Regions from separate parts of the Paenisporosarcina sp. FSL H8-0542 genome, predicted to be linked through region 3. Evidence: riboswitches for the same ligand, from Rfam matches in the RefSeq annotation. Region 3 holds a riboswitch; each other region holds the start of a gene.
The links. Region 3 has a riboswitch for thiamine pyrophosphate ahead of thiT (energy-coupled thiamine transporter ThiT). Riboswitches for the same ligand answer to the same signal wherever they lie in the genome.

Region 1: linked by a shared signal. The riboswitch ahead of tenA (thiaminase II) and the one ahead of thiT (energy-coupled thiamine transporter ThiT) in region 3 are both predicted to bind thiamine pyrophosphate.
Region 2: linked by a shared signal. The riboswitch ahead of MHH33_RS00620 (YkoF family thiamine/hydroxymethylpyrimidine-binding protein) and the one ahead of thiT (energy-coupled thiamine transporter ThiT) in region 3 are both predicted to bind thiamine pyrophosphate.

Annotation. Positions count from the first base shown of each region.
Region 1 covers NZ_CP152050.1:1,025,036-1,031,095, reverse strand. Annotated here, with positions in the region: gene thiO (glycine oxidase ThiO) at 1-190, opposite strand, end outside; gene tenI (thiazole tautomerase TenI) at 225-836, opposite strand; gene tenA (thiaminase II) at 1,062-1,748, opposite strand; TPP riboswitch at 1,879-2,018, opposite strand; gene MHH33_RS05420 (ABC transporter permease) at 2,288-3,322, shown strand; gene MHH33_RS05415 (ABC transporter ATP-binding protein) at 3,324-3,998, shown strand; gene MHH33_RS05410 (YjjG family noncanonical pyrimidine nucleotidase) at 4,167-4,868, opposite strand; gene sufB (Fe-S cluster assembly protein SufB) at 5,128-6,060, opposite strand, start outside.
Region 2 covers NZ_CP152050.1:117,421-123,480, forward strand. Annotated here, with positions in the region: gene MHH33_RS00600 (PfkB family carbohydrate kinase) at 1-52, shown strand, start outside; gene MHH33_RS00605 (energy-coupling factor transporter transmembrane component T) at 99-860, opposite strand; gene MHH33_RS00610 (ATP-binding cassette domain-containing protein) at 853-2,307, opposite strand; gene MHH33_RS00615 (ECF transporter S component) at 2,300-2,899, opposite strand; gene MHH33_RS00620 (YkoF family thiamine/hydroxymethylpyrimidine-binding protein) at 2,901-3,506, opposite strand; TPP riboswitch at 3,610-3,716, opposite strand; gene MHH33_RS00625 (GntR family transcriptional regulator) at 3,875-4,261, shown strand; gene MHH33_RS00630 (DUF5808 domain-containing protein) at 4,261-5,367, shown strand; gene MHH33_RS00635 (PLD nuclease N-terminal domain-containing protein) at 5,384-5,584, shown strand; gene MHH33_RS00640 (ABC transporter ATP-binding protein) at 5,581-6,060, shown strand, end outside.
Region 3 covers NZ_CP152050.1:765,583-771,642, forward strand. Annotated here, with positions in the region: gene MHH33_RS04040 (aminopeptidase) at 1-62, shown strand, start outside; gene MHH33_RS04045 (SGNH/GDSL hydrolase family protein) at 72-977, shown strand; gene MHH33_RS04050 (DUF4870 domain-containing protein) at 1,195-1,548, opposite strand; gene MHH33_RS04055 (M20/M25/M40 family metallo-hydrolase) at 1,606-2,676, opposite strand; TPP riboswitch at 2,811-2,915, shown strand; gene thiT (energy-coupled thiamine transporter ThiT) at 3,011-3,580, shown strand; gene map (type I methionyl aminopeptidase) at 3,838-4,587, shown strand; gene MHH33_RS04070 (TspO/MBR family protein) at 4,608-5,339, opposite strand; partial or broken gene MHH33_RS04075 (polyphosphate kinase) at 5,489-5,641, shown strand; gene MHH33_RS04080 (M3 family oligoendopeptidase) at 5,693-6,060, shown strand, end outside.

The DNA of each region.
Region 1 (6,060 bases), 260 kb from region 3:
GAAAAAGTGGTCCCACTCCATCCAATTCTGCTTGAGCGGCCAACATTCCAGCAGCGGCTCCAGAAGATTTGCTCGCAAGTCGATCTTTTTCTAACAAAAGTACCTTAATCCCTCTTTTGGCAAGATTATAAGCGATGGCTCCCCCAATAACTCCACCGCCCACCACGATTGCGTCATACTGATATTTCATCAAATCCCCCCTTTTTCCCTGGATAATTATTAAGTCAATTGAAAGACGTTAGCTTTTGATAATATTCCTTTGCTGCTTCTAACGGATTATCAGCTTCTAATATTCCTGACATCACAGCAATACCACTTGCCCCAGCTTCGATTACTTCCCGAACATTTAGCGGTTTTATACCGCCTATTGCAAATACGGGAATAGTAACTGAATGAGAGACGGTGGCTAATTGCTCTAAACCCTTTGAAACTAATCCCGGCTTTGATTGTGTGGGGAAAACATGTCCGAAAATCACATAATCTGCACCTTGTTCTTGCGCAATATGAGCCTCATCAATTGAATGAACCGAACAACCAACTCTTAAACTTGGAAACTGTATTTTCACAATATCAGCTGGTATAGAATGATAGGCGAGTTGAACTCCTCCAACCTTTGACACATAGGCCACATCTAGTCGATCATTGATAATTATTTTAGATAATGGGACTTTATTGCCCGTTAATAAACTCACTAATCTATAGATTTCTATGGCTGTTTTCGACTTCTCTCGAATATGGATGGCATCGATATATGGATGGATCGCCCCAGCTATTTCTGCTAATTGCTCTGGCTTCTGTCTTCCAGTTGATATAACATGTAGTTTTGCATGATCCATACTCTTAATCCCCTTTCGAAAAGCCTAAAGTTGATTGCCTTATAAACTAATGTAAATTAAATTAGAAAAACACAGTTTGCATCCACAATGGTGCAAGCTACTGACCTCCGAAAACTTCCACTCTCTTATCGGTGTAGAAAAACCACACTGGCGCTTAGAGTGGTTTGTTGTGATATGCATAAAACATAACTAACATTTCCTCTTCCCTACGCCAGCTACAATTTACTACGTGAAACTTACTACTTCTTTTTGAGCTGGCCATTTTTCTAATGTATGGGCCATCTCCCAAAATGAATATTCGTATTGGCTACTAATGATAAAATGTTCTTTCATCCGTTCGCGGTCCTCAGCAGTTACTGTTTCAGCAAGCTTGTCTAGTCTATTAATTTGTTCCTCGACTTTCGATCTAAACCATTCACCACCATATGCTGCAATCCATTCTTGGTAAATCGGTTCTTCAGGAGTACACGACTGAAGTCTCTCGCCTATTTCAAAATAAAGCCAATAACAAGGTAAAATGGCTGCGATAATATCGCCTAAATGTCCGTGATATGCTGCACGATACAAATGGGATGTGTAAGCATACGCAGTAGGCGAAGGCTTGAAACTTGCTTGTTCTTCTTCTGTTATTCCGAGTCGACGTGAAAAATTCTTATGCAGCGATAATTCCGCTTCATATGTGGCTTGTGCATGAGCTGCCATTTTACTCGTTGTTTCAAAATCATTAGCTCTAGCTGCACCCAAAGCTTGAACCTTTGCAAAGTGGGACAAGTAATATGCATCCTGCATAACGTAATAACGGAAACACTCTAAAGACAATGTCCCATCCCCAATTCCTGTAACGAACGGATGATGAAAGCTTGCTTCCCAAATGTGATCTGATTCTTCTCTTAAAAGCTTTGAAAATGTCATAAAACAACCTCCAAAAAAGTTTTGCTCAACTGAATCGAATCACTTCCGCCAAATTTAGAGCAAATAAAAAACCACTCTCTTAACAAACATAAGAAAGTGGTTGTATTGGAAAAATAGTAAAAAAACATACTGCTCCGCAACTCCACTTCCCTACGCTGGTATAAACCAGATCAGGTTCTAAGGGTCTTAAAGCATTACTTTAATCTCAACCTTTATTTAATGAATAAATGATTTCCATTTATCAATTGCAAGGTCCCCCTAGTGGAAGATGTTACTATTCAGTTGTACATGAACATCATAACACGAATTAATTACTTATCAATCCAAAGATAAATGTAATGCATTTTTCTACGTAAACATGATAGCCAGTTTTTGAGTATACATGCACAAGTCACCACAGTAACGATCCAGATAAATCCCTCTGTATCCCGAAAAGAAAAAGTATTCGACAGTCGTTTTACGATGTAATCTTCAGTTCATATTCCGTTCACTTAACACGAATATACTCTAGTTATCATAAAAAAACGGAGGCGTAAAAGATGAATATTGCATGGAAGGAAATTAGGAAGAGTAAAGCAAAATTTATCATTTTAGGATCAATTATATTTCTTGTTAGTTTTTTAACGTTTATCATTTCTGGATTATCGAATGGTTTATCTCAAGATAATGCGGCTTTAATAAAAGATCTGCCGAATGGTCAATTCTATATGAATGAAGAAGCAAATGAAACCTATAATCTTTCGAAAATAGATGAAAAATTACAAGACAAAGCAATAAATAACCAGAAGGATGCAGCGGCACTTTCAATTCAGATGGGCTTTGTGAACGATGCAGACGACAAACAACATAGCGTTGCCTTTGTTACTTCAACTGATTCGAAGTTATTTGAAAAAGTTGGAGAAGGAGAAATCATATTAGATCGTTCATTAGAAGAAGACGGCATAAATGTCGGGGATACCATAACAAACAATCAGTTTAGCGGTGAGTTTAAAGTAAAAGGCTTTGTCGATCAAAAGAAATATAGCCACGCACCTGTTGCTTATATCAATATGGAAAACTACAAAGAAATCTACGGTGTGGAAGATATGCAATTGGTATTTGTACCTGGAAATGATAAGGAACAAGCAATTGACGGATTACAATCATTTTCAAATAAAGAATTTCTCAATACGATTCCAAGTTATAGCGCAGAACAGATGTCGCTCAATATGATTGTATGGTTTTTAGTCGTCATCAGCGGGATGTTGTTCGCGATATTCTTCTACATGATGAACGTTCAAAAAATTGGATTATACGGGATTTTGAAAGCGCTTGGGGTTAAAACAAGTCAATTATTTGGGATGATGTGGTCGCAGATGCTATTTATTACCGCAATTGCACTAACATTGTCAGTTGCATTGAGCCAAGCTTTCACAATGATTGCACCTGAAGGAATGCCTTTTAGTTTAACCATTCAAACAACGGTTCAATTATCACTCATATTCGTGTTCATCGGATTTATTGGCGCTACGCTATCGGGTATCCAAATTAAAAAAGTCGAGCCACTACAAGCGATTCAACAAGGAGAGGTTTAATATGACTGTATTCACAATTGATGATGTCAAAAAAACGTTTAAAAACGGGGAAGTAGAAGAGCAAGTATTAAAAGGAATCAATCTTTCTCTTCAACAAGGGGAAATAACAGCTTTAGTAGGAGCATCTGGTTCTGGGAAAAGTACGATACTTACAATAGCCGCCGGTCTTCAACGCGCAACGCATGGTCAGGTTCTATTCGATGGGAAAGATTTGTCTAAGATGAGTCAGGAGCAAATTCGAAAAATCCGGGCAAGTGAGTTCGGATTTGTCTTTCAATCCTCTCATCTTGTTCCTTTTCTCACTGTAGAAGAACAACTTATGCTGATGCTCGACGTTTCGGAAACAAAGATGAAAAAAAAGAAACAAAAAGAGGAAGTTGCACAAATACTTAAATTGGTTGATATGGAACACCGTAAGGATTCCTACCCTGCTTCATTGTCAGGTGGGGAAAAACAACGGGTGGCAATTGCACGCGCAATCATCCACAAACCTAAAATGCTTTTTGCGGATGAGCCCACTGCGAGTTTAGATTCGAAAAGATCGAAAGATGTGATGACGTTAATCAGAGAATTAACTAAAACGTTGAATATTACCACGTTAATGGTGACCCACGATGAAGAAATGCTTTCATATGCAGACCACATTATCTCAATGAAAGACGGCTTAATTCTTTGAAATCCACTTCTGCTTTTCAAGCTATGTTGAATCAATGAATCAATTAAAAGGAAAAAGGGTATCCCATAAGCACTCGGGATACCCTTTTTCCTTTTAGCAAACTATAATGAACAATATTGTTTTCAATGTAAAGACACCAAAGTAGAGATGACCAACACTGTCATTTTTTTATTCTATCAAAACCTTATCCTTCACGATTTGTACTAATTCTATAAACTCGCTAATTTCATAGGTTGGCTTAATTGCCGATACATTTTCTTTTCCATGTGGATTAAACCAGCAAGTATCGATTCCAAAATTGTTGCCACCTTGAATATCTGATGTAAGGGAATCCCCTACCATTAACACATTTCCTTTAGTAGAAATACCCAGTTTTTCAAAAGCATATTCGAAAATTTCCGCTTGTGGCTTTTGATAGCCGGTTTCCTCAGAAGAAATGATGGCTTCAAAAGTATCCTTCATGCATGAAATTGCTATTCTTGAATGTTGAACTTCTTGAAACCCATTCGTTAATACAGCAAGCCTACAATTAGAAAGATTATTGAGCATTTCCTGGACACCATCGATCAAATGTACTTCTTGCCCTAGGTTATCTAAATAGGATTGACCAAAGTCTTCCGCGCTTAATGTCAGTTGATGCTGCATAAATAAGCGCTTAAACCTTTCTACTTTAAGTTCAGAAAGTGAAATATGTCCTTGCTCCAAGTCAGACCATAGACCTTTACTGATCACATTATAGCTGGCTCTGTAATCTGTTAAACCATTCGGCAAACCAAATGCTGTAAATGAATTATTAAAAGCATTTTTCTCCGTCTCACTGAAGTCTAATAACGTGTCATCCAAATCAAATAATATTACATCATATTTCACGAGCTTCTCACCCTTTTTGTATTCAAATTTCACTACGACATACATTATCGTACCTATAATAAGCATAACAAAATCAAATTTCCATTTCAAAGAAGTTCCATAATCAATAAATCACGCCACCCGTGAAGATAACCTACAAAAAAAAACTGTAGACACTTGTAATGTGTCTACAGCTTTTATCGTTCATGAAAATTTTCACTATTATCATACAGAATAGTAGACGAATCACTCAAAAAGTGAGCAATACACGATTCGTTTATTACCCGATACTGCCTTCCATTTCGAACTTAATCAAACGGTTCATCTCAACCGCATATTCCATCGGTAATTCTTTTGTAAACGGTTCAATGAAGCCCATAACGATCATTTCAGTTGCTTCTTCCTGTGAAATGCCGCGGCTCATCAAGTAGAACAATTGCTCTTCAGATACTTTTGAAACTTTCGCTTCATGTTCCAAAGATACATTGTCGTTTAGGATTTCGTTGTATGGAATCGTATCTGATGTCGACAGGTTATCCATGATCAATGTATCACACTCGATATTTGAACGGGCACCTGACGCTTTAGGACCGAATCGTACAACGCCGCGATAAGTCACTTTTCCGCCTTGTTTCGAAATTGATTTAGAAACAATTGTCGAAGACGTGTTTGGAGCCAAGTGAATCATTTTCGCACCTGCATCCTGATGTTGACCTTTACCAGCTAATGCAATAGATAATGTCATACCACGTGCACCTTCACCTTTTAAGATGACAGCAGGGTATTTCATTGTTAATTTAGAACCGATATTTCCGTCAATCCATTCCATCGTAGCGTTTGCTTCACAAACTGCACGCTTCGTTACTAGGTTATACACATTGTTCGCCCAGTTTTGGATTGTCGTGTAACGGCAATATGCATCTTTTTTGATGATGATTTCTACAACCGCACTATGAAGTGAATTTGTCGTATAAACAGGAGCTGTACAGCCTTCTACATAATGTACGTGTGCACCTTCATCAACAATAATAAGTGTACGTTCGAATTGTCCCATGTTTTCTGAGTTAATTCGGAAATAAGCTTGTAGAGGCGTTTCAACTTTGATACCAGGTGGCACATAGATGAACGATCCACCTGACCATACAGCCGAGTTCAATGCAGCAAACTTGTTATCCGAGTTTGGAATGACTGTACCCCAATGTTTTTTGAACAA
Region 2 (6,060 bases), 650 kb from region 3:
AAAAGCTGGTGCTTTGACTGCAATGCCGCGACTCAGTGAATTGCAAATATAATAGAAAATCGCCCATGACAACGTTTGTCAAAGGGCGATTTTTTGGTTCAGCTCAAAAGGAAGCCAGTGACACTACTGCCTATCAATATACTGATTATAATGATGGCAAGTAACCAATCACGGCCAGCGATGGTGAGTGGTTCGTAATAAACGGAACGCCGCTCACCTGTAAAGCCTCTTGCTTCCATGGCGAATGCCGTCCGTTCCGCTCGACGAACAGCGCTCGCAAGCAGTGGAATCAATAGCCTTTTCATGCTTAAGAGGCGTTGCCAAGCATGTTTTTCCTGACCAATTCCTCGCAATCGATGTGCATGTCGAATCTGAATGAACTCATCCTTCACGACAGGCAAAAACTGATATCCAACCATCACACCGTATGCAAGTTTTGGAGACAGCCTTAATTGTTGCATTAAACTCATCACAAATTTAACTGGATCTGTTGTTAATGCAAACAACAAAGACAGTGAGGATAAAGCGAAAACACGAAACGCCAATGATAACGCTGTATGCCACTGTTTATCCGTCACTTCAAATCCATGCCATGCCCAAATGACGTCACCACTTGTATCAGCCGCAAAGAGCACTGTCGTCCATAAATATCCGAGGGCAGTAAAGCCTATTGGAATCATGAATAAAATCCAAACTTTCCAATTTACTCGACTGAACGATATTTGAACAAAAATAACACCGATAAATAATAGAAAAGGCGTCCATGGATTGAAAAACCACGCCAAAGTCAACATAGAGATAATAACTAACATAAACTTCAAAGCAGGATTCATTTCATGTAACCAAGTACGACTAGACATATGAACCCACTCCAATCGGTGAAAGTAATTGGTGACGTTTTAATAATTCGGATTGCTGCCACAATTGGTCAATTTCATAACGCCCCGTTAATTCACCGTTATTTAATAAGAAAACGGTGTCTGCGATGGCTTCAGCAAACGCCATATCATGCGTCACAATCAATACGCTGAACCCTTCTTTGGCACGAGCATCGAGTAAGTGAAACAATTCGATAAGAGCATCTGAATCCTGTCCAGATGTAGGTTCATCTAATAATAGAACCGGTCGCTTATCTGCTAGCAGAGCTCCAATTGCCACACGTCGTTTTTGTCCATGACTGATTGCAAAAGGGTGGGCATCGTGAATTTCAGCTAGTCGTAACCGTTGCATAATATCCTCAATTTCATCAGTGCTAGAGTAATTTGAAAAGGAAATCTCCTGTCCTACTTGTTGAGTAACAAATAAATGCTCTGGCGATTGTGGAACGTACCCCGGAAACGTGTTTCCACTTTCGATGTACCCTGCCGATTTTTTCAAAATACCACATATGGTTTTCAGGAAAGTGGATTTTCCACTGCCATTCGGACCTGCAAGGACGGCGATTTCACCTCTTTGCAAACGGAGGGAAACGTCATGTAATAAATGTTTTTCATTGATGTTCACACTGACATTTCTTGCTTCCAACGTTATACCTTCTTGAATAGTCGAAGTACGTGAAGGAAAACGAATTGGAAATCTCGTCGGATGCTTTTCGACAGGGAAATTCACGGATGATGTGACGAGAAGGGCACGGTCGAAAAATGAACCCCACAAATCGAGACGGTGTTCAACAGCCACGATCGTGAAGCCATTGGATAATTGCAATGCATCCAACCACTCCACATATTGTTGTGCGGTCAGAGGGTCTAAATGAGCAAGCGGCTCGTCGAGCAACAGCACTTGCGGTTCTATTAACAATGCACAAGCGGTTGCAAGTCGTTGTTTCATTCCTCCGGAAAGCGTTTGAATCATTGCATGCCGGATTTCAGAAAGACCGGTTAGGGTAAGTGTTGATGTGATTCGCTGTTCCATTTCTGCCCGATTGACGTGCAGATTTTCTAACGTAAAAGCCATTTCTTGTTCAACTGTAGGCATACAAAATTGTGTATCCGGATCTTGGAAGACGGTAGCGATTCTCCGATTAATTTCCCCAGCGACATAACTACTGGTGTCTTTATTAAAGAGGATAACCGAACCACTTAGCTCTCCGTCACAATTGGCAGGGTACAAACGGTTCATTAAATACAGTAAACTACTTTTCCCGCAGCCACTCGGACCATATAAGACGACACGTTCGCCAGCATCTATCGAAAATGAAATGTTTGTAAAAACTGGCGAGTCATCGTCTGGAAATTGAAACGTGACTCCTCTGAAGTCAACTACTTGTGAGATGCCACTTGGTGATTCATTCGTGAAAGCTTTACCCAATGGACTCACCCTTCAGCTTGTGTTTCTTTGATGTATTGCGAGAAATCGAATATCCACGGAGAGCCCCTGTTGCCAGTAAACCATCGGATACATACTTTCCTCCTAAACCAGCGATGATGGCACCACTCATCACTCGAAGTGTGAACATCAAGAGAAGCAGTGAAGGGTCAAGCGCTGCGTAACCAGATACAAAGAAGCCATAGGCAAAACTGAAGACTGCAGAACCAATCCCCGCTAAACAAAGCACCCACCAGTCATAGCGTTTGTAACCTGTCGCGGCAAACGCAGCTTCTGCACCAAGCCCCTGGACTAGTCCAGATAAAATCAAACGTGGTCCCACCGCATTACCGATCATCACTTCAATAGTCGCTGCCATGGTTTCAGACAAAAGAGCGGCACCCGGTTTGCGGATGATGTATGCACAAATGATCGACACAATAAACCAAATCCCAAAGATCCACTCGTATGCAATAGGTCCAATCACTCCAGCCCAAATGTTTCCTACTTGAACAAACAGCAAATAAACGACGGCAAAGACAACTGCAAAAACGGATAGCAACACAACTTCTTTCAGTTTCCAGGACTTCAACATATTACTCATCTCCTTTGTGAGAAGGGCTGTTGATGCTCATGTTAACAGTCATGACCAAATGTTTATGTTGTTCCGATCGAGCGTGTGTAAAAGAATCTTCAAGGAATGCAAACACATCGTGAATATCCCCATGAAGTCCACTTGCATAATGCATGGAATCATTGAACACACCATATTCTTTTGCGCGTGCCACTTCCTGATAAATAACCGACATATAATCGGGGTTATTCATCGGATACAGAGCAAATTGTGATGATACATATTGTTTGATTTCGCTAATTTGAGGATGGTTTAACAGAACATCATCTTTTTCCAGATAAACATCGCCTGCAGAATCACCTGGGCAGCCAATCGAAAAGGTTCCGTTAAAGGCGACATGGGCACCCGTTTTTGCTGCATACAATACGATGGCTCTCGCTGTATCGAATACATGCACTTGCTTCCCACGCATCACCGTACTGACGTCGTCGGTATGCATCCATACATTTGAGGTATCTGCTTCACGCAAAGCCCCTTTAATAATTTTAATAAAATTGTCCGCCATCGGGTGAATCGAAAACCGTAAACCAACGATTGGACTAATCCCACAACTAAACTCATTCGACATCTCTTTTTCCTCCTTTTTTAGTGCCAGGCACCTATTATTGAACATAAAAAAGCTGCATTCGACGTGGAATGCAGCTGGTTTGCGCAAAAAGAAAAAAAGTTGGGCAAAGGTCACCGCACTTCCTCACGCCAGTATTACCTGGATCGAGTGTTAAGGGATCGGAGCAAATGCTCTCATCTCAGCCAAACTATAGCACCCCTAGTGCAAATTCGTATGCAGTTTTATATATTCAAGAACGGCTTCATTGTAACGCATGAAAAAAGGATTGTAAATAAAGTGAATATCAATACTTGCCAATCAGCAAATTCTGTTCTATATTGTATATAACAAGACTGTTCTACTAAGAATAGAACAAAGGGAGGTCGCATATGTTTATTGAGATTGAACCGGAATCGACCGTACCGATTTACTTGCAATTGGCTCAGCAAATTATTGAAGGGGTAGCAAAGGGGTCTTTGAAACCTGGAGATTCTTTGCCATCTGTACGCTCATTTGCAGCTGATCTCGGCATGAACATGCATACGGTAAATAAAGCTTATCACTACTTGGAAGAGAAGGAATTTATTCAGATTGTACCGAAGAAAGGTGTATTCATTCATGAAAAAGGTGTACGGAAAGCATCAGCTTCCGATCGCCAACGACTGAGTAAAGAATTACGCCCAATCATAGCAGAAGCACTTTGTCTTCAGTTGTCTCAAGAGGACATTGAGTTACTGGTGAAAGAAATTATTTTGGATTTGAAGGAGGTTAAGTAATGTCAGCAATCATTTTTATCGTCCTATTAATGTTCAACATTGCCATTCAAGCCTTTTTACCGAAGTTTCTGAAGGAAAGTGAAGCGTTTGGCGTGTATATCCCGGATACGCACTTAAAAGACCCGCGTCTTATGAAGATGAAAAATCGCTACACACAATTGGTTTTGCTATGTGGTGTGGTTGTTCTGGTCCTATTCATTGGCGGGGTGTTAATCGTCCGTCCACAGGAGCAACAAATTGTATTTTGGGGATTAGCCGCACAAATAGGTGCATTGGTTCTGCCGATGGGGCTATATGCAAAAAATCATATTGCATTAGCTAACTGGAAGAAAGATGAAAAATGGACAGCGGGTCAAGTTGAGCGGAAAGTGGTAGACCTGCAGTTTCGTGAGCAACTGAAGCTGTTGCCCAACATGTATTTTATCTTGCCCATGCTTTTGACATTCGGTCTAAGTGTTTATGGATTAACCCAATATGATTTGTTACCTGACCAGCTTCCGACGCACTGGGGTCCGAATGGGGAAGCGGATGCATTTACGGAAAAAAGTTGGCTTTCAGTCAGTTCGTTGCCATTCCTGACACTCGTGCTTCAAGGCATGTTGCTGTTTTTCAATGGGGCTATGAAGCAATCGGGTGCAAAGATTCAGGTACGAAATAAAAAACGTTCCCGAGAACAACAACTCGCGTTCCGTAAATATACAAGTTGGTTATTGTTTGTCGTGACCATCACGGTGACGTTGTTGATGGGGTACTTACAACTGACCATTATTTTTCCTGAAACCATGTCAACTTCAGTAACTCTTGCTTCCACCATCTCTTTCTTGGTCATTATTTTAGGTTCCGTTCTATTTTACGCCATTAAAGTAGGGCAAAGTGGCACCAGAATAACCGTATCACACCCGGATGAAAGTCTAGAAGGGGTAATCGATCAAGATGACGATCGATACTGGAAATTTGGAATGTTTTATGTGAATAAGAACGATCCGAGCATAATGGTGGAAAAACGTTTTGGGATTGGCTGGACCATCAATTTCGGTCACAAAACCAGTTGGATTTCCTTACTATTACTAATAGGAAGTATCGTGTTCGTTTTAACATTGCAATAAAGAGGAGTGGGAGAAAATGGAGGAATTACAAGGGGTGCCTTGGGGTATTATCACACCGATATTTATCATTCAATTTATTTTACTGGTAGTTGCACTTATCGATTTAGCAAAAATACATCAAACAAACGGACCTAAATGGGTCTGGGTACTGGTTATTATTTTCATTAGTATTTTTGGACCTATTACATACTTTATTGCAGGGAGAAAACAAGCATGACGACAATCTTAGAAGCTAATCATTTAATGAAAATATACGGCTCAGAGCGAGCTGTAAATGATGTGACTTTTGCGCTGGGAGAAGGCACATCTACGGCATTAATCGGACCAAATGGAGCCGGTAAAACGACGACTTTATCCATGCTTGGTGGGTTATTACAACCAACATCCGGTACCATTTCACTGAATGGGGAAAAACATGCGGACGTAAGAAAACATATTGGTTTCCTGCCTCAATATCCACAATTCTTTTCGTGGCTGACAGCACTGGAATTTACTGAAATGGCGGCGAAATTAAGTGGGATGGACTCACGGTCTGCCAAGCTTGAAGCACAAAAAACACTGGAGTTCGTAGGACTTGGAGACGCACTACGGAAAAAAACGGGCACTTTCTCCGGCGGAATGAAACAACGTCTTGGATTAGCACAGGCCATTGTTCATAAACCAAAGCTCTTATTATTGGATGAACCCGTATCT
Region 3 (6,060 bases):
ATGGCGAATACGAAGATGGTACAAGAGAACCGATTTTCCGCAAAGGTAATTGGGCATTTTAAGGTGATGTCATGATTATCAAAAAACTAACTGTCGTGTTGTTCAGTCTGGGCCTGTTTTTAGTGCCATTACAGACAAGCGCTCAAGTAATTGGACCAGTTTCTTATGTGGCTCTCGGTGACTCACTTGCGGCAGGTCAAACCCCGACACGTGAGATTGATACTGGTTACAGTGATTTAATTGCCCAAGAAATTGCGAGAAATCAACCACTGGCCTTCTACTCAAAAGATTTGGCGTTCCCAGGATTTACGAGCGCTGATGTGTTGAAGCGAGTCCAATCGAAAGAAGCAAAACCTTTGCTACAAAATGCAAATCTCATCACGATATCTGCTGGAGCAAACGATCTTCTGAGATTAATAAAATCAGATGCAAAATCAGGTTCACTGTCATTTCAGCAAATCCCAGCAGACTATTCTTTGAACAATGTACGAAAGAATATGAAGACCATGCTTGCAGAGTTGAAAAAGATTGCACCAAAAGCGGAAGTGTATGTAATGGGTTATTATTTTGCCTATCCGCATGCTCGTGACTCACAAAAAGTCGGTACTGCGAAACAACTGAATCGATTGAATCAAATTTTGGCAAACGTGGCAAAAGAAGCGGGTGTGAAATTTGTATCTGTGGAAACTGCATTTGGAGATCAAGCCACTGGCAAAGTACCGAACCCTGCTGATGTGCATCCGAATGCTGAAGGATACAGAGCCATGGCTAACAGCTTCTTCAATGTCTATGCTAAAGGTGGCATGCAGGTATTGGCAGGGGAGATTCCTCCTGCAAATCCACTGAGCTTCGAACAGATTATGAAAGACCGTCAAGGAGCAAAGGCAACGGCAGCTGGAGATGAATCTGCCGCACTGCCATCATCATTTTTGGAAGAAGATTATATTGCCATATCTGAAATGAAAACGATGATATAAAAAAAGTTGGAACTCAGATTAATGAGTTCCAACTTTTTATTTGCGTGGATATGTTATTGTTGTGGAGCGTTTTCTTGAATCCAATACTTTTTTTACGATTGGAATAATAATTGGCGCAAACTTTACAGCTGTCTTAACTAAGTTACCGATTCTCATGTGTATCGCTCCTGTCAGTATTGTACATTAATTTAATTCCCGTAAAGAGCCCAAGGTAAACCTATTGCAGTACTTTAATTCCTTGGATGATATTCCAGATCAATACAATAAGATAAAGAATACCATACACTGCAATAAACAAGAAAGGAAGTCCTGCAGTCAGGAAGTTAAATGATGTGCTAGGCTCTACAGTGCCATCAACTGTCGTGCTGAATACTGCGATTGAACCAATCACTAATACAATGAACCCGACAATTCCGAGCACCACGGGAATCAAGTGTGACAGAAGAGAGCGTTTCGCATGATACTTAACCTCAGCTGTCGGTGAAACGAAATATACGATTAATGGCAATAAGAATGGAGCGAATAAAATACTGAAATAACACAAAGCGGATAATATACGTTGATTATCCATTAATACTCCTCCTTTAATGCTTACTGCCTTTAATACGTTACAACATTAATAGAGGTTTCAAATCAATGCATATTTCGTTAAAATGTCTGCATATTGCTCAACGGATGATATCAATACATACTCTCCTGGTCCGTGCCAGTCGTCTCCGCTTGGTCCGAACTCAATTGCTCCAGCACCAGTTTTTGCATAGTAACGTGTATCCGCAGCTCCATGCTGCCCGAATAACACAGCCTCTTTTTGGGTTACTTGTGCTATAACACCAGCAAGAGATTGAACAAAAGCATTATCTTCGGTTGTTGTAATGGCGGGTGTTTTACCGCCAGGTTTGACAATATTTTTGGGGTTAATAGATTGAGCAAGTTCAGTCATTTCTTCAATAATATCTTCCCATTTTTGTCCTGGAACAAAGCGAATATCGTAGTTAACTAGACATTCATCAGGTACGACATTATATCGATCGCCTGCCTGGATTTTAGCCAAGTTAATGGAAGGATATTCGTAATATGGATTGCTTGCTTTCGTAAATGGTAGTGTCTTTAATTGTTCATTAAATTTAAAGGCTGCTTCAATGGCATTCGTTCCTTCCCATGGACGGGATCCGTGGGCAGCTTTTCCGAACAAAGTGACATCCGCATGCAGAATTCCTTTCGATTGAACACTTAGTTTCAGGTGAGTTGGTTCTCCGCAAATGACAAAGTCACCTGAGCGACCAATTTCTACAAGATGACCGGATGTTTTACTTCCACCCGTTTCTTCATCCGTTACAATATGTAAAACAATGCGTTGCTTAAGTTCTTCCCTTGCAGAATAAGTACGTCGGAACGCTTCCATCATGGCTGCCACTCCAGCTTTCATATCTGCGGATCCACGACCATACAAGCGGTCGCCTTCGATAACGGGATTGAATTGCTCGATTTTTCCAGGTACTACATCCACATGGCCATTCCATACGATGGTTGTGGGACCTTGTCCGATTTCAGCGTGAATCATCAATCGGCCTTCATTTTCAAGAACTTCATGTGTGATTTCATGACTATCGAGCCATTTTGAACAAAATCGAAGTGCTTCATTGGCACCTTCTTCTGTATCACTTTTAATTGCTACCAAATTTTTCAATAACTCGATCATGTAACTTCACATCCTCAATAAATTTTTATATTCAGTATACTACCGCTGTTCCAAAAGTCACAGAACTAACGAAACCCTCTTGCTTCTCTTTCCCTCTTTGGTTACAATTAACCCGTAATATCAAAATTAGATGTATTTACCACAAGGGGAGCCTGTAATGGCTGAGAGTGAGCGAGGAACGTTCTAACCCTTTGAACCTGTAAGTTAATGCTTGCGCAGGGATGTGGATAGAAACCGACTCCAACGACGTCAGGCTCTGTCCCTGAGGTTGTTTTTTTATGGTTTTTTCACCCTGACATGCGATTTGCAGTACATCGCAAAAGGAGGAAGCAAGATGAATCGAAGTAAGTTGTTATTATTAATTGAAGTGGCTATTTTTGCAGGAATCGGATTGGTATTGGATATGCTTTCTATTAACTTATGGTTCCAGGGCGGATCTATTAGTCTTGTCATGGTACCAATCGTATTGATGGCTATTCGATGGGGGCTTGCGGGAGGTTTGAGCACGGGTCTGATTATTGGGGTCCTTCAAATTTTAGCGGGAAGAGCTTATATTTTAACTCCTGCCCAAGGTTTCCTGGATTATTTCGTAGCGTTCACAGTTGTTGGCTTAGCAGCACTTGTCAGACATAAAGTAATACAAGCAAAAAATGAGCAGCGTAAAGGAAAAATGATTACTTATATCGTATTGGGAGCTGTTTTTGGTGGGCTCTTCCGGTTCTTTACACACGTAATCGCAGGAGTTATTTTCTTTTCAGAAGCTGCAGAAGGCAAGAACGTTTGGATTTATTCGCTCGTATATAACGGCGGTTATATGATTCCTTCCATTATTTTGACAGCAATTGTGTGCTCCATCATTTTCGTTGCTGCACCACGTTTGATTGAACATCGCAATAACGTTTGATTTATAGGTGTGTCTTTATTGAGTGGAATCATCAATGTTGGTAGCGAGTGGACAGAATTCGTTTTGAATGAACAAAAACCACGTTAAAACCCTGTATGGGTTGTTTTTAAAATTCGGCTGATGACGCAATTCCTCTATTGCGCATACTTTACTAGAGGTTTACCAAATGTTCAGAATGATTTTGGTAAATGGGAAAGCATCTTTTCTTGTGGTATAGTATGGGGTAGATAATTTGAGGAAGAAAGGGTTTAACGAATATGATTGCAAAAACTACTGAAGACTTTGAGTCGTTAAAAACTATCGGTCGCATCGTTGCAGAAATTCGTGATGTAATGCGAGAGGCAACAAAACCAGGTGTCACGACAAAAGAACTTGATGAGATCGCTGGCCGCATGTTTAAAGAAAAAGGAGCTATTTCTGGTCCTAAAGGGGAGTACGATTTCCCTGGATTTACATGCATCAGTGTCAATGAAGAAGTTGCTCATGGCATTCCTGGTTCACGTGTCATCAAAGATGGAGACCTAGTGAACATCGACGTATCCGGATCATTCAATGGCTATTTCGCAGATACGGGAATTTCATTTGTAGTGGGTGAAGGCTACGCGAAGAAAGAAAAGCTATGTGAAGTAGCTGAAAGTGCATTTAACCGTGCAATGTTGAAAGTAAAGGCTGGTGCTCGGTTAAATCAAATCGGCAAAGCTGTGGAACGTGAAGCGAAGCAAAATGGATTAACTGTCATTATGAACTTAACTGGACATGGTATCGGAAAATCTCTTCATGAAGCACCACAGCATATTTTGAATTACTTTGATGCATGGGAACCTACCATCTTAAAAGAAGGTATGGTTTTGGCAGTTGAGCCGTTCATTTCAGAAAAAGCGGAACATATCGTGGAGTCTGGTGACGGTTGGACTTTCTTGACTCCGGATAAATCATTAGTTGCACAGATTGAACATACGGTCATCGTTACTAAAGATGCGCCAATTCTTATTACGAAAATCGATTAAATAATGCGAAAGACCAACTGCTATGAACGCGCAGTTGGTCTTTTTTTAATAAATAGGATGCCCGCTAGCATGACTGCACATAAGAAAAGAGCAGCTGTAGAGACAAGAAGTTCTTCGAAACCATTTCGGACCGCAATTCCGATATAAGCCCAAATAAAGACAAATACATAAGCGATATCAAAATGGTGGAATCGAATATGTAGTGCGAGTGCTGTTCCAACAGTCATCATGATGACTGCCCATAGGGGGTCACTCAATCCCCAGCCATTCCACTGATATAGAGTTAGGACATAACTAATATTCGTAATCGTTGCAACACTGATCCATCCCAAATAAATTGATATTGGAAAGCGACCAGTAAGAAGGTTATCGGATACTGGATAAGTACGATAAAGTAAAGTTAGTGTAATTAGGTATGCAATCATCACGACAACCGTAAATAAGAAATATTCATAATGCCATAAATAAATCCATGCCACATTAAAAATGCAACTGATGATAAACAGATTTGAGCGCTTTATATAGGTTGCATCTATATCTTTACTCCTCTTCCACATACCTACCAACCAAATGAGCATCAATACATAAATAACGGACCAAATTGAAAATACATAGCCGGCCGGTGTAAATAGTACAGGAAGACGATTGGAAATTTCACCAGTTGTTTGATTGTTAAGTGGTAAAATATTTGCCAATGCATTGATGATAACCACACCAATCAGTGCGATGACCATTAGTGCGAAACGAACCACAGCATTCACCTCCTATACATTAGTATAACGTCAGTCCAAAGCAACAACAAATTTCTATTTACCAAAACTCTCTGTAAAATGAAGTTTAAAAGAATGAAGGTCTCTGGATTGACAGAATTTGTCACGGCTGCTGAAGAAATGTTGAACAGGCTCCGTGGTTTATCGTTGAAGCGAATAATAAGAAATATGCACGCAAGGTTGTTTTAAAAAGAATTCTGGAACATATTATGCAAGTGTGCATTGAAAAAGGCATACCCATTGCAAAACTACAGAACGATGTTTCGCAAGGCGAAGAAGCATGATATAATAGTGTAGTGTTTTCAGAAAATTTAGAAAGACATGGGGGAAAGATATTGACTACAAAGACGTATGCTGAAGTTTGGGACTTGGACGTATTTTTTAAGGGAGGAAGCTCATCTCCTGAACTTCGTGAACATTTGGATGCTTTAGCAAGTAGACTTGATACTTTTGAGCAAACTTTATCATCCTTTGTTGTTCCAACAGGGGAATCAGACGCTACTAAAATTTCTTCTATTATTGAAGAAACTAAACAAGTTGCTGAAAATTTAACACAAGCTGGAGCAGTTGTTGGTTGTTATTTAGCTCAAGATACTACTGATAAACAAGCGAACTTATTGCAAGGGGAAATCGGCTCTTTAGGTGCTCGTTTTTCTTCATCCATGCTCGTTGTTCAACAACAGTTATCAAAAACTGAAGAAAC